Stieleria sp. JC731: one gene and its partner. The protein of the gene in region 1 binds, or shares a complex with, the protein of each later gene. Links are inferred from orthologs where the notes say so. Each region holds a gene or a part of one and is shown on either strand. Other genes may lie near its edges.

The links.
Region 2: the proteins of carB (region 1) and carA are in contact, whole or in part, in a solved structure (PDB 1KEE), measured with the Escherichia coli proteins. The link is inferred for Stieleria sp. JC731 from one-to-one orthologs.

Annotation. Positions count from the first base shown.
Region 1 is NZ_JAJKFQ010000011.1:1,388,330-1,397,298, forward strand. The notes cover bases 2,119-5,935. They hold carB (carbamoyl-phosphate synthase large subunit), read left to right. Parts: upstream 2,119-2,489; coding sequence 2,490-5,735; downstream 5,736-5,935. Other genes in these bases: LOC67_RS21910 (sigma-54-dependent transcriptional regulator), read left to right, coding at 5,745-5,935. In the rest of the region: hypothetical protein, read right to left, coding at 1-245; MFS transporter, read left to right, coding at 690-2,006; more of sigma-54-dependent transcriptional regulator, read left to right, coding at 5,936-7,223; prolyl oligopeptidase family serine peptidase, read right to left, coding at 7,285-8,969. UniProt on the Escherichia coli protein: Large subunit of the glutamine-dependent carbamoyl phosphate synthetase (CPSase).
Region 2 is NZ_JAJKFQ010000011.1:1,067,295-1,072,698, forward strand. What follows is about bases 1-2,828. They hold carA (glutamine-hydrolyzing carbamoyl-phosphate synthase small subunit), read left to right. Parts: upstream 1-760; coding sequence 761-1,897; downstream 1,898-2,828. Other genes in these bases: LOC67_RS20850 (class I SAM-dependent methyltransferase), read left to right, coding at 1-534; LOC67_RS20860 (sulfatase), read left to right, coding at 2,246-2,828. Also shown: more of sulfatase, read left to right, coding at 2,829-3,688; transporter, read right to left, coding at 3,746-4,798. UniProt on the Escherichia coli protein: Small subunit of the glutamine-dependent carbamoyl phosphate synthetase (CPSase).

The sequences.
Region 1 (8,969 bases):
AGCAACTCCTCGAGGGTGTTGTAATCACGTCCCAGTTCTTTCTCTTTCGGAACAAAGCGGTGGATGCAGCGATGACAATCATGGCAAAGCGAAACGGTTTGCTGCATCTGTTCGCGAGTGTAGCGTTTTTTGAACCATTTGTTGCGGTGGCATTTGCGCGGGATCAGATGGTGTTCTGTCGTCCCCCGCTTGGTCTGTCGCCCACACAGTTCGCAGGATTTCGGTAGCGGCGGTCCGGCGGTCACGAGCAGTACTGTTGGCGAATCGAATGCTGAATTGGCAAGCTGAACGGAAGCGACTCTGCGAGCCTACTTAAAAAGGCGAGGTTGCGGATTGCGAAGACCCTGCCGAAGCTTTTCCGCTACAAGGAAGATGATTTCGCCGTTGTGAACACAAGTGGCGTCAGGTGGTACACCTCTTTGAGCGCACCGCGTTATTATAGAGGCCCGCCCAGATTCCACGTCATGCCCGTGTCTTGAACGGATTGCTGAAACCGTTGCTTTGGACTTGCGTTGGTGTGACGTTGCTCGCCGCAGAAACATGGATGAACGTCTGCCCGAGCATCGGTTCTGATTGATCCAATGAAGTGAACGACCGTCTGTTTGCACAGTCTTTGGCTAGTCCATCTACCGTGTGTCCGGTTCGTTCATTCAATGCCTTGTTAGTCACACCAGATCTAGACGTTCAAGATGCCTACCACTGTTCGCTTAAAAGTGATGATGTTCCTCCAGTTTTTTGTCTGGGGGGTCTTTTTTGTTTCGTTGGGCACCTATCTGGGTGTGATTTTCGAGGGCGAGGAGAATCTCAATTCCATCGTCGGCGGCATTTACTCGACTCAGACATGGGCTGCGCTCGCGGCACCTTTGATTGTCGGATTCGTCGCTGACCGATTGTTTAACAAAGAGCACGTCAATGCAGTCTTGCATCTCGTCGGCGGAGCATTGTTATGGTACTGCAGCACGATCGAATCTGATCCGGATCGCTTTTACTGGGTGATGTTAGCGTTCTTTATCTGCTACATGCCAACACTGGCACTGGTCAACGCGATCACTTTCCAGAACGTCAACTCAGTCGAAAGCGACTTTCCAAAGATTCGTCTTTGGGGCACGATCGGCTGGATCGTCGCCGGATTGGTTGTTTCGGAATCGTTCTTCGGCCTGTTTCCGGTTCCGGTTCTTCCAGGAGTCGTCGACGCTGCGAAGACTTCAGTACCGCTTCAAATCGGTGCTGTCGTTAGCTTGATTTATGGCGTCTACAGTTTCAGCCTGCCAAGTTCGCCACCCCAGGGTCGCGAGCAAGCTGTCAGCATTACCAAGATCATGGGGCTTGACGCGGTTCAGTTGTTTGCGAACCCGAGCTACTTGGTTTTCGCGGTCTGCTCCTTCCTGATTTGCATCCCGCTGGCGTTCTACTACGCACGGACGAATGAGTTTGTCACCTACATGGCGTTTGGTGACCGCACGACCGCGATCATGGCACTCGGCCAGTTGAGCGAAATCTTTTTCATGGCGTTGGTACCGTTCTTCTTGCAACGGCTTGGCGTCAAATTGATGCTGCTGGTCGGTATGTTGGCTTGGGCACTGCGATATTCGTTGTTCGGGTTGATGCCATCGAGCGGAGCGATGTTGATTCTGGGGATTGCGCTGCACGGGATCTGCTATGACTTCTTCTTCGTGACTGGGCAGCTTTACACTGACCGTCTCGCACCGAAGAACATGCGAACCAGCGCTCAGGCGTTGATTGGGCTTCTGACCTATGGTGCCGGAATGTTGGTCGGTAACTTGGTTCTCGGCAAATGGGGTGACCACATCGCGCTCGACCCGACCTCAAAAGAAGGCTGGGAAGCCGGCGCGAAAGAGTTCTGGCTTTTGCCGGCAGGTTTTGCCGCCGTCATTGCGGTTCTTTTCTTCTTGACGTTTTGGGATCGGTCCCAAGCAGCCAAGGCGAGCGTCGCTGGCGATGAAATTCCCGAAGACGACGTCAATGCGGCTCCAGATCCCGCCTAGTGATTTATCTGATGTGATCCGGCTGCCGCGGTGAATCCGAGCGGCGGCTGTGATTGACCAGTCAACCACATCCCCGATTCGTCTGATGCGGGCATTGGCGGAATTTCGTTGTGCGAGTTGAACAGCGTGTAAATCGCATTGCTAGATAGGCGATGCGGGCAACCAACGCTGGGTTGGGTGCAAGCGGCGTCACTTGTGTTCGGCAACTTGCGTTCGGCAATCTGAACCCTGCGTAAATTACACAACGTATTTGCGTTTTTACGCTACCGTCCACGATGCCGCCGCAGGACGCAAGTCTTGCTCATCTGACGCTCGCAATCGACTGTCGATTCCACACACCGGCTGGCTCCGTTGTGGCACGATGAGGGGATTCTGCGACACGAACCCAAAAATATGGGCGCGTGTGTCCTACGCAAGTTAGTGGTTGATCTGATATCCTTCCCGAAATTTGGATTCGATCGTACTGAACACCGGAAAATCGACGTGCCACGACGCGACGACATTAAAAAAATTCTGTTAATTGGAAGCGGCCCCATCGTTATTGGGCAGGCTTGTGAATTCGACTACTCGGGAACCCAGGCTTGCAAGGCGCTGCGTGAAGAAGGTTACGAGGTGGTACTGGTCAACAGTAACCCCGCAACCATCATGACCGACCCTGCGACCGCAGACTCGACCTATGTGGAGCCGCTGACGTGGCAAATGGTCGAAAAGGTGATCGAGAAGGAAAAACCTGATGCCCTGCTTCCAACACTTGGTGGGCAGACAGGGCTAAACGTCGCGATGGACTTGGACGCCAACGGCGTTCTCGAAAAGCACGGCGTCGAAATGATCGCCGCCAACGCGAAGGTGATCGCCAAGGCCGAGGAACGCGACCAGTTTAAGGTTGCGATGGAAAAGATCGGCCTGGACGTCTGCAAAGGCTTCACCGTCCACACGATCGAAGAAGCACGCGCCGCACTCGAAGAAGTCGGCCTTCCTGCCATCGTTCGCCCCAGTTTTACGATGGGCGGCAGCGGCAGCGCGATCGCGTACAACAAAGACGAATTTGACTCACTGGTCAAAAACGGTCTCGATCAATCGCCGGTCACCGAAGTTTTGATCGAAGAGTCGATCATCGGCTGGAAAGAATACGAGATGGAAGTGATGCGTGATGCGGACGACAACGTCGTCATCATTTGCGCGATCGAAAACTTCGATCCGATGGGCGTCCACACCGGCGACTCGATCACGGTCGCACCGGCGCAAACGCTGACGGACAAGGAATACCAGCGGATGCGTGACGCTTCGTTGGCTGTCATTCGTGAGATCGGTGTTGAGACCGGCGGTAGCAATATTCAGTTCGCGGTCAATCCGGACACCGGACGTATGATCGTGATCGAGATGAATCCACGCGTCAGTCGCTCCAGTGCGCTCGCTAGTAAAGCGACCGGGTTCCCGATCGCAAAGATCGCCGCGAAGCTGGCTGTCGGTTACCGACTGTGGGAACTCCCCAACGATATCACACAAAAGACCAAGGCATGCTTCGAACCGACGATCGACTACGTCGTTACCAAGGTTCCTCGGTTTGCTTTTGAGAAATTCCCAGAAGCCGACGCGACGCTGATGACGCAAATGAAAAGCGTCGGCGAAACGATGGCGATCGGACGAACCTTCCGCGAATCGTTGCAAAAAGCGCTTCGCGGTTTGGAAGTCGGTGCGTTTGGCCTGGGTAGCGACGGCAAAGACCTTTGGGGCACCGAAGAGCAACCCGATCGTGATGCGATTGTTGCCAAGCTTGGAACCCCAAACGCCGAACGTATTTTCTACTTGCGGTACGCGCTCAAAAGCGGCATGACGATCGAAGAGATCCATGGCATCACGCATATGGATCCTTGGTTCTTGGATCACTTGGCACAGATCATTGAACTGGAAAACAAAGTCCGTGAAGTCGGTTCGCTTGATGGTCTTGACTACGACATCATGTGGCGAGCCAAACGCGACGGATTTTCCGATCGCCAGCTGGGCATGATGGTCGGAGCCACCGAACTGAAAGTCCGTGAAAAGCGATTGGAGCTCGGAATTCGTCCGGTCTTCAAAAGTGTGGATACCTGTGCGGCCGAATTCGAAGCGTACACGCCGTATTACTACAGTACCTACGAACAAGAAGACGAGCTGCCGAGCAAGGGCGACCAAAAACGTGTTGTCATCCTGGGCGGTGGTCCGAACCGAATCGGTCAAGGGATCGAGTTCGATTACTGTTGCTGTCACGCAAGTTTTGCTTTGCGTGAGATCGGCTACGAATCGATCATGGTCAACAGCAACCCAGAAACGGTCAGTACTGATTACGATACGTCCGACATCCTGTTCTTCGAGCCGTTGACGATCGAAGATGTGCTCAACATCTGTGACGCGACCAAGCCAGACGGCGTCATCGTGCAATTCGGCGGTCAAACACCGTTGAACCTGGCTCGCGGTCTGCAAGAAGCCGGTGTCCCGATCATCGGTACCAGCGTTGATACGATCGAAGCGGCCGAAGACCGTGAGCGTTTCTTAGCCCTGATCGATCAACTCGGTTTGCGTCAGCCACCAAGTGGCATCGCCCGAAACATGGACGAAGCCCGCCGCGAAGTCGAACGGATCGGATACCCGGCGTTGGTCCGACCAAGTTTCGTTCTTGGCGGTCGTGCGATGGAAATCTGCTACGACAAGTCACAGTTTGAACGTTACGTTGCCGAGGCGTTCATCGTTGCTGATGGCCAGCCGGTCTTGATCGACCACTTCCTTGAAGACGCGACCGAAGTTGACGTCGATGCCGTCAGCGACGGTAAAGACGTGGTCGTGATGGGAATCATGGAACACATCGAAGAGGCTGGTGTCCACAGCGGTGACTCCGCCTGTGCGATCCCGCCGTTCTCGATCCCCGAGCCGGTTATCAATGAACTGCGTCAAGCGGCCGACAAGCTTGCTCGCGCATTGAACGTGGTCGGTTTGATGAACATCCAATTCGCGATTAAAACCGAAGACGGCAAGCCTGTCGTCTACGTTCTGGAAGTCAACCCTCGTGCCAGCCGAACCGTGCCATTCGTTGCCAAAGCGACCGGCTGCCCCGTTGCCAGTGTTGCGACAAAGGTAATGACAGGAATGTCGCTTAAGGAAATCGGCGTCACCAGCGAACCGATTCCAAAGCACGTTTCGATCAAAGAAAGTGTCTTCCCGTTCCGCAAGTTTGCCGGCGTCGACATCGTTCTCGGACCGGAAATGAAAAGTACCGGCGAAGTCATGGGCATCAGCGATAAGTTCTCGTTGGCGTTTGCCAAGAGTCAAATCGCTGCCGGAGTCACCCTTCCGACCGAAGGCAAAATCTTTGTCAGTTTGAGCGGACGTCATAAAGACAACGCCGGAAAGCTTGGACGAGATTTGATCGGACTCGGTTTCGAAGTACTCGCCACCAGTGGCACCGCATCGAAGCTTGAAGAGGAAGGCGTTCCGGTAACCCGTGTCAAAAAGCTTGCCGAAGGACATCCGAACCTGATCGACTATCTGAAGAATGAAGATGTCGCGTTGATCATGAACACACCAAGCGGGAAAGGGGCTCGTACGGACGAAGGAAAAATCCGTGCCGCAGCCGTCCAGCATGGCGTTCCATGTATCACCACGATTGCCGCCGCCGATGCCGCGGTGCGTGCGATGCAAGCACTGCGCGAAGACGCGCTGAGCGTGCAATCGCTGCAACATCGCTATCAGGAGTAATCCTCGGGCATGTCCGATACCCAATCCAAGCCACGTACCGCATCGGGTCAGGAATATGACCCGTCGACATTTCGCTTGCTGGTCGTTGATAACGAGGCGGCACATGCGCACGCGATGACGGAAAGCCTGGAAAAGGTCGGCTATAAATGCACCGTCGCCACCAGCGGCCCCGAAGCGGCGAAGCTGGTCGAGCGAGATACCTTCGACGTCATCATTACCGACATGGTGATGAATGACGTCGACGGAATGAAGCTTCTAAAGTTGGCCGGTGAGCGATTGCCAGACGCAGAAGTCGTCATGGTGACCGGTCATGCGACCGTGCCGATTGCCGTCGAAGCGATGCAGCAAGGCGCGTTTAACTTCCTCGAGAAGCCGATCACGCCTAATCGACTTCGTGCGATTGTCGAAAAGGCGGTCGGAGCCGTTGCACTGCGACGTCACAACAATGAGTTGATGTCGCGCTTGGATGAACGATTCGGCTTCGAAGGCATCATCTACGTCAGCAAGAAGATGCAAGAGGTCATCGATCGTTTGCGCCGTATCGCGGCGACCGATGCGACCGTCTTGATCACCGGTGAAAACGGTACTGGAAAAGAAGTCGTCGCCCAAGCGATCCACCAGAACAGTTCGCGCCGAAACAAATCCATTGTCGCCATCAACACTGGCGCGATCGCCGAAAACCTTGTTGAAAGCGAGTTGTTTGGTCACGTTAAGGGATCATTCACCGGTGCCGATGCAGACCGCGTCGGCGCATTTGAATATGCCAACGGCGGAACTTTGTTTTTGGACGAAGTTGGCGACATGCCAATGGGCACGCAGATCAAACTGCTGCGTGTTTTGGAAGAAAGCAAAATCACCCGAGTGGGCGACAACAAGGCGATCAAAGTCAACGTTCGATTGGTCTCGGCTACCAACCGTCCGCTGGAAGACATGATCGACGCGGGAACCTTTCGTAGCGATTTGTATTTCCGCTTGAAAGTGATCACCGTCACATTGCCACCGCTTCGAGAACGGCGGGAAGACGTGATCCCGTTGATGGATCACTTTCGCAAAATGTTTCTTCGCCGCCACAGCAAGCAGGCCGCCCATTTCACGCCTGCGGTCACCAAACGCTTCTTTGCGTATGACTGGCCCGGTAACGTGCGGCAATTAAGAAACTTCGTCGAAACGATGGTGGTGCTCGATACCGACGAGAAGCTCGATCTGGATGACCTTCCACCGGAATTGATGGATGAATCCGAATTGTCGATGCCCGAAGAGGTAATCGAGGTCCCCGGGATCCCTGATGCTGCCGATTCCGGATTGATCGGCCAGCCACTGAGCGTGATCGAGAAGTGGGCGATCGAAAAAACGTTGCAGTTGACCAATGACAATCGCGAAGAGGCGGCAAAGATCCTAGGGATCGGAGCACGCACGCTTTACCGCCGACTGGATCAGTACAAGAAGGAAGGCGATCCCGACGAGCTTGAAGTCGACGGCGACGAATAGTCATCGCCGTGTCATTGGTTTCGACTTCGGCTGATCCACAATCAGTGAACGGGGATTGCCACTATTCGGCTTCCCAATGCTCGTTGAAAAATCCCGCGTCGACAAACCGTCCAGGGGCTCTCGTCGTGGCACCATCTGTGATATCAACGATCGCCCAATCGGGCAGCTTCGGCGTCTGACGAGCGTTATTCAGATAGTCGTATTCTCGGAAAGTAAATCCGCTGTTTGCCACGATGTAGCGATCTGGATTAAGCGGGTTCGGTGACACAAAGATTCCGGCGTGGTTGGTTCGTGGGAACGACTGGCTGCCGAGTTGAATCTGGTCGGCAGTCCAACGAACCGGAAGTGCATCGGCCAGTCGAGCCAATAGAGTGTTGGATTCCGAATCGCCAAATGCGATCAAGTTCTTCGACGCGATCATCTCTTTGGTCACGTCGATGTCTTTCACCACACGGATGTCACCGCGAAAGTGTTTTCGCCAGTGATTCATTGCGTGTTTCGCTTCCTGTTCCGCCCATTGATGGAAAGCCTTGTCAGACGAGGTCCGCGTCGGCAATACAAAGATAAATGCATCCATGAACGCATCGTCGATCGGGCCCTGGATCCCCGGTTTCTTTCGAATTGCCCGATCGGGTTGACCGATTGACCATTTGCCATTTTGGTTGACCAATTTGACGTTCCAAGATCGATCCGATTTGATTGCGGGGCCTTCAATCGTTTGCCCGTCAATCGCGATGGCAGGTCGACATGGATAATCGCCTTGCCACTGCGCGGGGCCAAAGTCCAGTGTCAATGCCGTGACGTTCTCGGATTGAATCTCGACTTGAGCTTCGTTAACCAATTTTGCTTCCACGTGAGCCTTCGCCCAGTGCTGAACAAGACCGGTTAGCTTCAGCCAGTGCATCCGGTTGTAACGCAGCGTGTACGTGGTGAAGTCAATTTCATCGGGAGTCTCGCGAGAAACCAAGTTGGCAAGTTGATCCATTCGCTTTTCAATTTCCACTTTCGAATCTTCATGGATCTTGTGCGCGGTGTCGGGACCGATGATGTGGACCAAGTCGATGTGATGTTCACGCAGTGCTGATTGCATCACATCAGCCGCTTGCTTTTGTTTGTCGATTTCACCGCTGTAGGCGACGGTCGGACAATGAATCAGATTTCGGGCCCAAGGCGGACAATCGTAAAGTTGCCAAAGGGTGCGTTGGAATTCAGGAGTACCGGCGAGATCTTCTTGCTGGAATGACTTCAAAAATTCCGGCGTTTCACTAAAACCAGCACCCGGGTTTGCTGCGAAGAATTGATCGGGGTAATGCGTCGCGAATTGCCAACATGCGGCGCCGCCCATCGAAAATCCACGTGCCGCAATTCGCTGGCTATCAACGGGAAGTCGTGTTTTCAAATACTCCAACGATTCGAAAACGTCGACTTCGCCAGCGAATTTGAACGCGTTGCTGTATCGGCCAAAAGGATGAAGCACAAACGTGTCATCGGGCGTGTATTGCCCCGCATTGTTTTGTCCGGTCCACAGAAAGTTGACTTCGCTTAGCTTTTCGCCGCGACCGTGAAACCACAGGTCCAACCGCCGTGGGCGACGATCGTTTGCGGTGAAACCAGAGGGGACGACCAACGCATAGGGTTGATAAGAATCATCTATCTTTGATGTATAGCCGCCAATGATCAATTGTTGGTTTTCACCAGATCCGAATCCGACAACATGCGACCAATCGGCTTTGGACTTGGCACGTT
Region 2 (5,404 bases), 320 kb from region 1 along the record:
CGCGAGGTCTATTCGGCACGGGACGCGATCCTAGAAGCCTGTCAGATCAAACCGGGAGATCGGATCGCGGATGTCGGCGCGGGAACTGGATTTTACAGCCGGTTGTTCGCAAAACGCACCGGGTGGGGAGGTTGGGTCTATAGCGTTGATATCTCGCCCAAGTTTTTGCAGCACATCGCAAAGCGCTCGAGCGATGAAGGGATCGAGAACATCACGACGGTTTTGGGGACCGATACTTCGATCCGATTGCCGCCCGAATCGGTCGATTTGGTGTTCATCTGCGATACCTACCACCACTTCGAATCTCCACAGCAGTCACTGGCCTCGATCGTTCGTGCATTGCGTCCGGGTGGTCGGTTAGTTTTGATCGACTTTGATCGGATTCCCGGGCAGTCGCGTGATTGGCTGCTGACTCACGTGCGGGCCGGCAAAGAAACCTTCAAAAAAGAGGTGAACGAGTCCGGTTTGAAGTTTGTCGATGAGGTGAAGGTGGATGGTTTAAAAGAAAACTATCTGCTGCGATTCGAAAAATGACCTCGATCGCTCAGCAACCCTTGGCAACGCGGTCTTTGGGAAGCCATTTGGGATCTTTGCGGACCTATGGTTCCGCCATTGGGGGAGATGAAGCGACGGAAGGTTCCGGCGTGGGAAGTGATTTGACCATTTGGCACAAATGCGAGCCGCTGGGCCCTCGCCGAGATCGCTCGATCGCGGTATCCTTCTCCGGTGACAATCAACTCAAGCTTGCTATACAGACTATATGAGCGTCACGGCAAAACTCGCACTCGAAGACGGTTCGATCTACACCGGTGAAGGTTTCGGTGCAGACGGTGAAATCAGCGGTGAGGTGGTCTTCAACACCTCCATGACGGGCTACCAAGAAATCCTGACGGACCCGAGTTATCGCGGTCAGATCGTCACGATGACTTATCCCGAAATTGGCAATTACGGCGTCAATTCGATCGACGTCGAGCATGAAAAACCCTCTTTGGCCGGGTTTATCGTTCGCGAAGACAGTCGTGTCTTCAGTAACTACCGAGCTGAAGGTTCTCTTTCGAGTTACCTCAAAGAGAACAACATCATTGCCCTTTCTGGGATTGATACTCGAGCACTGGTTCGACGAATCCGCGAGAAAGGTGCGATGCGAGGCATTCTTTCGACAACGGATCTTGATGACGCTTCGCTCGTCGAAAAGGCGAAGAATAGCGAAGGTTTAGTTGGCCGCGACTTGGTTCGCGAAGTGATGCCAAAGTCGGCTGTGAAATGGGATACGCAGCTTGATGACTGGACCGCGGCAGAGGTCAGTCGCCTGCGAGGCGATAAAGCGCAAGATGCTGGTGGAGCTCATGTCGTGTGCATGGACTTCGGTATGAAGTGGAACATCCCTCGCCACTTTGCCTCGCGTGGAAACCAAGTCACGGTTGTGCCAGGTGACACCAGCGCAGAAGACATTTTGAAGTTGAATCCCGACGGGATTTTTCTGTCTAACGGCCCTGGCGATCCGGAGCCATTGACTTACGCACAGAAAACCATTGCCGCACTGGTTGGTCAAAAACCGGTTTTCGGAATTTGCTTGGGACACCAACTGTTGTCACTCGCCCTTGGTGCGAAAACGTTCAAGTTGAAGTTCGGTCACCGCGGTGCCAACCAACCCGTACTGGACTTGGAAACTGGCAAAGTCGAAATCACGACTCAGAACCACGGTTTCGCAGTCGAAGAGGATTCGCTTCCAGATTGCTTGGAAGTCACTCACCGTAATTTGAACGATAACACCGTTGCCGGTGTACGTCACAAAGAAGCGATCGCGTTTGGTGTGCAGCACCACCCCGAGGCATCATCTGGTCCGCACGACAGCCATTATTTGTTCGAGCGATTCCAAGACGTTTTGTCGAAGTAAATCGTCGCGTGAATAGCGTTTGAGATAGTCTTCAACCGCGGCCAGCGCCGACGTGGTTCAGTGTGTTTTGCCCTGAGCCGTGATCGCGCTAGCGACGGTTTCTTGCCCTCGTGCGAGGCTCCCGCCTCGCATGCGATGTCTTGCAGGCTCCCGCCTGCCCATTGGCTTGCAGCTCACTCAACCGCGGCTAGCGCCAAAGCGGCTCAGTCAGTTTTTCCCTGCGCCACGCTCGCAATGGTGTCTTCTCCTCGCCTCATCACCACTCAAACTTTGGCTCGACGCTCAACGTTCCATATTCAAAACCAAGTACAATAGCGGTCCCCTCCCCATTCCCTCCTGGACTGCGTCATGAAAACTTTTGCTTGGTTGATGGCACTTCTGGCATCCGTCTTAACAACCGCCGCCAATGCGGCTGACAAGCCGAATATCTTGCTGATCTGTGTTGACGACTTGAAACCTGCGATCGGTTGCTACGGCGACGCCATCGCGAAAACACCCAACATTGATGCGTTGGCCGCCAAAGGTGTCCAGTTCAATGCGGCATACTGCAATCAAGCCGTTTGCGCCCCTTCACGCAACGCGTTGATGACCGGACTGCGACCGCAATCAATCGGTGTGTATGACTTGGCAACCAATTTCCGCAAAGGGGCTCCCGATGCGATCACGATGGGGCAGCACTTTCAAGCTGCGGGTTATCGTGCCGAAAGCATGGGGAAAATCTATCACCGGGGGCACGGCAATTCCGATGACGCGGCAACTTGGTCGGTGAAGCACTGGAATCCACCGGGACCGGCATATCAATTGGAAGAGTCACGCGCCAATCCGCAAAAGGCTGGCGGCAAAACGCGATATGCCGCGACGGAGCGAGCTGAAGTTTCAGACGATGCTTATCCGGATGGGAAGACTGCGGACGAAGCGGTAAAGCGAATCGCGGCAGCAGCCAAACGCAAAGACACTCCGTTCTTTATCGCGGTTGGATTTGTCAAGCCGCACCTTCCATTCAATGCGCCTGAAAAATACTGGGAGCTCTATGACGATGTCGAACTCCCGATGCCTACGGTAACGACACCTCCGGAAGGGGCACCCAAGTATGCGCCGACGAACTGGGGTGAGCTGCGAAACTACAGCGACATTCCGAACAAAGGTGACTTATCCGAAGCAACCGATCAGCGTTTGATTCACGGCTACTATGCCGCGACGAGTTACATGGACGCACAAGTCGGGCGAGTTTTAGATGAACTGGATCGTCAAAAGCTTCGCGACAATACCATCGTGGTTTTGTGGGGCGATCATGGTTGGCATCTCGGTGATCACGGAATGTGGTGCAAGCACACAAACTATGAACAGGCGGCGCGCATCCCGCTAATTATTTCGGCCCCGAGTCGACTTGGAGGTCAAGTACAGCAAAGCAAAGCGTTGATCGAGTCGGTGGATCTGTATCCGACGCTGTCGGCCCTTGCCGGTCTTGAGCCACCGGCCAAAGTTGATGGAGTTGACCAGTCGGACGTGGTCTTGGGCAAGGTCAATTCGGTTCGCGACCATGTCATCCATGTCTATCCGCGATCCAATCGAATCGGTCGCGCGATCCGAACCGATCGGTATCGGTTGGTCGCTTGGGAATCCAATAAGCGTCAGGACCCTGACCCGACCGATTATGAACTCTATGACTATAAAGCTGATCCTTTGGAAACGAAAAACCTCGCCGCATCGCAGCCAGAGGCGGTTGCTTCACTAAAGCTCTTGCTGGAGCAACATCCTCAGCCCAAGCGATCAATCGCTGGTAAAAAATAGGCTGGAGACTCGGAAGTCAAATCCGCCGAAAGTTGTTCAATCGCTTGGTAACAGGGTTTACCAAGCTTTAGACCAGCTTGCGATCACAGCGTAATCGGTTTCCAACTGAATTCCGTCAAGATCTTGAGCGATCGTTGGAACGAATTCAAAGTTGAAGTAATGGCCGTTTTTCATGAATTGGGTTCCCAGTCCCAGGTTGTACCAATAGCCGCCGCGGAAGCTCTCGACATTGGTTTCGATCAGCATGTTTGGCGTTGCGGGATCTTCGCCATCGTATGCGGTACGCCACAAGTGTTCTCCTCGTAGCGAGACAGACCAATGGTCTGTTAGCAAGACGCTGGTCCAGCTATTGAATCGATATTCGTCGCCAACGCTATAGCCGCGATAGTTGCGTCCGATGGGCAGGTCTGTTTGGAACTGATAGCCCACAGACCACCATGATCCAAATCGTTTATAGGTTAGGCCTGGCTTGGCGTTGAATGTTCCGCTGCCCAGACGCATGGGGTATGGCAATGGCTGTGAAACCAATCCGCCGGTCGGTTCAGTTGACTCGCGATAGATGTCGCCAGTCGGAACGCTGCATCCCAGGTTCGCGATCCAGTCTTGGCAATCGTCGCTGTAAAGTCGCAACAACGCGCCGAAAGATGTGTCTCCAAAGCCACTGTTGTGTGTCGTGAAGGAACTGCCGCGGCCTGCGGGATTCATATCGCCACGGATGTGATCCATCGTCAAACTCGGCAGCATCAACATCGTGTAGAGCGTGACATTCTCGCTCGCTCCATACATGACGTGCAGCATGTGCATTTCCATGGTCATGTCGGTTGGTGCAGCACCGGCATTGGTCATGATCCCGTTGACGTTGATGCCAGCTGGCATGCCTGCGGGACCGATTGCGTCGGCATCGGAAACTTTGTCTTTGACGATTTGGTTGTCTTCCATCGACATGGACATGAACTTGTATTCGACCATCCATTCACCTTGATCGTGAAGGTGGTCGCCCATGATTCCCGCAGGGGCATGCTTGTCGGCCAACGATTTGCGGCCTTCACCCGCGGACGCGAATGAGGCCGAAGCCAGGGCTAGAGCTAAGGTGATTCGTCGAATCATCATGGGGGATCCGCCTTGTTCGGTTTAGTGCCCGAGTCTGCCTGTTGAGAATTGGATTGCCTTAAGCTCTCATCGGCAGAGTTTCGCCATGTAGTGTGGAAGCCGAAGTGCGACATCGGGACTTCGTGCGGAAAGCCTTGGGACAACCCGAAGATTCGGCAAGGTTTTACAGCGGCGGTGTTCGAGTAGGACGGGAAGGGAGTCGTACTCGTACTTCAGGGCTCTGCCCGGTACTCGTTATCGTTGCTCGAATCCGGTTCTCGATCGCGGTTGGGGCCAGCTAGTGGTTGCGTCGGTGCAGATTGATTCGCTGTTTTGGTGGGGTGGGGAGTTTCGAGTACGAGTACCGCTTCGCTGAGTACGAGTAAGATGGGAAAGGGCTGGAGCGGAGTTGCGGAACAGCTTCGGGAAAGGTCTTCGTAGGATCGCTCAAGCTTAGTTTGTCGATTGCTCGCAAAGCTGGCTGCTGAGTTCTTCGTCGGTGTGACGCTGCAGCGCACCGATTGATCATTGCCTAGAATGACTCGGTCGAGTGAGCGGATTCGGAACCATTGCCTGGTTAGGCGGTTTAACTGGGTGTGTCCGTCGGCACGCTTTCTCTCAAATTGT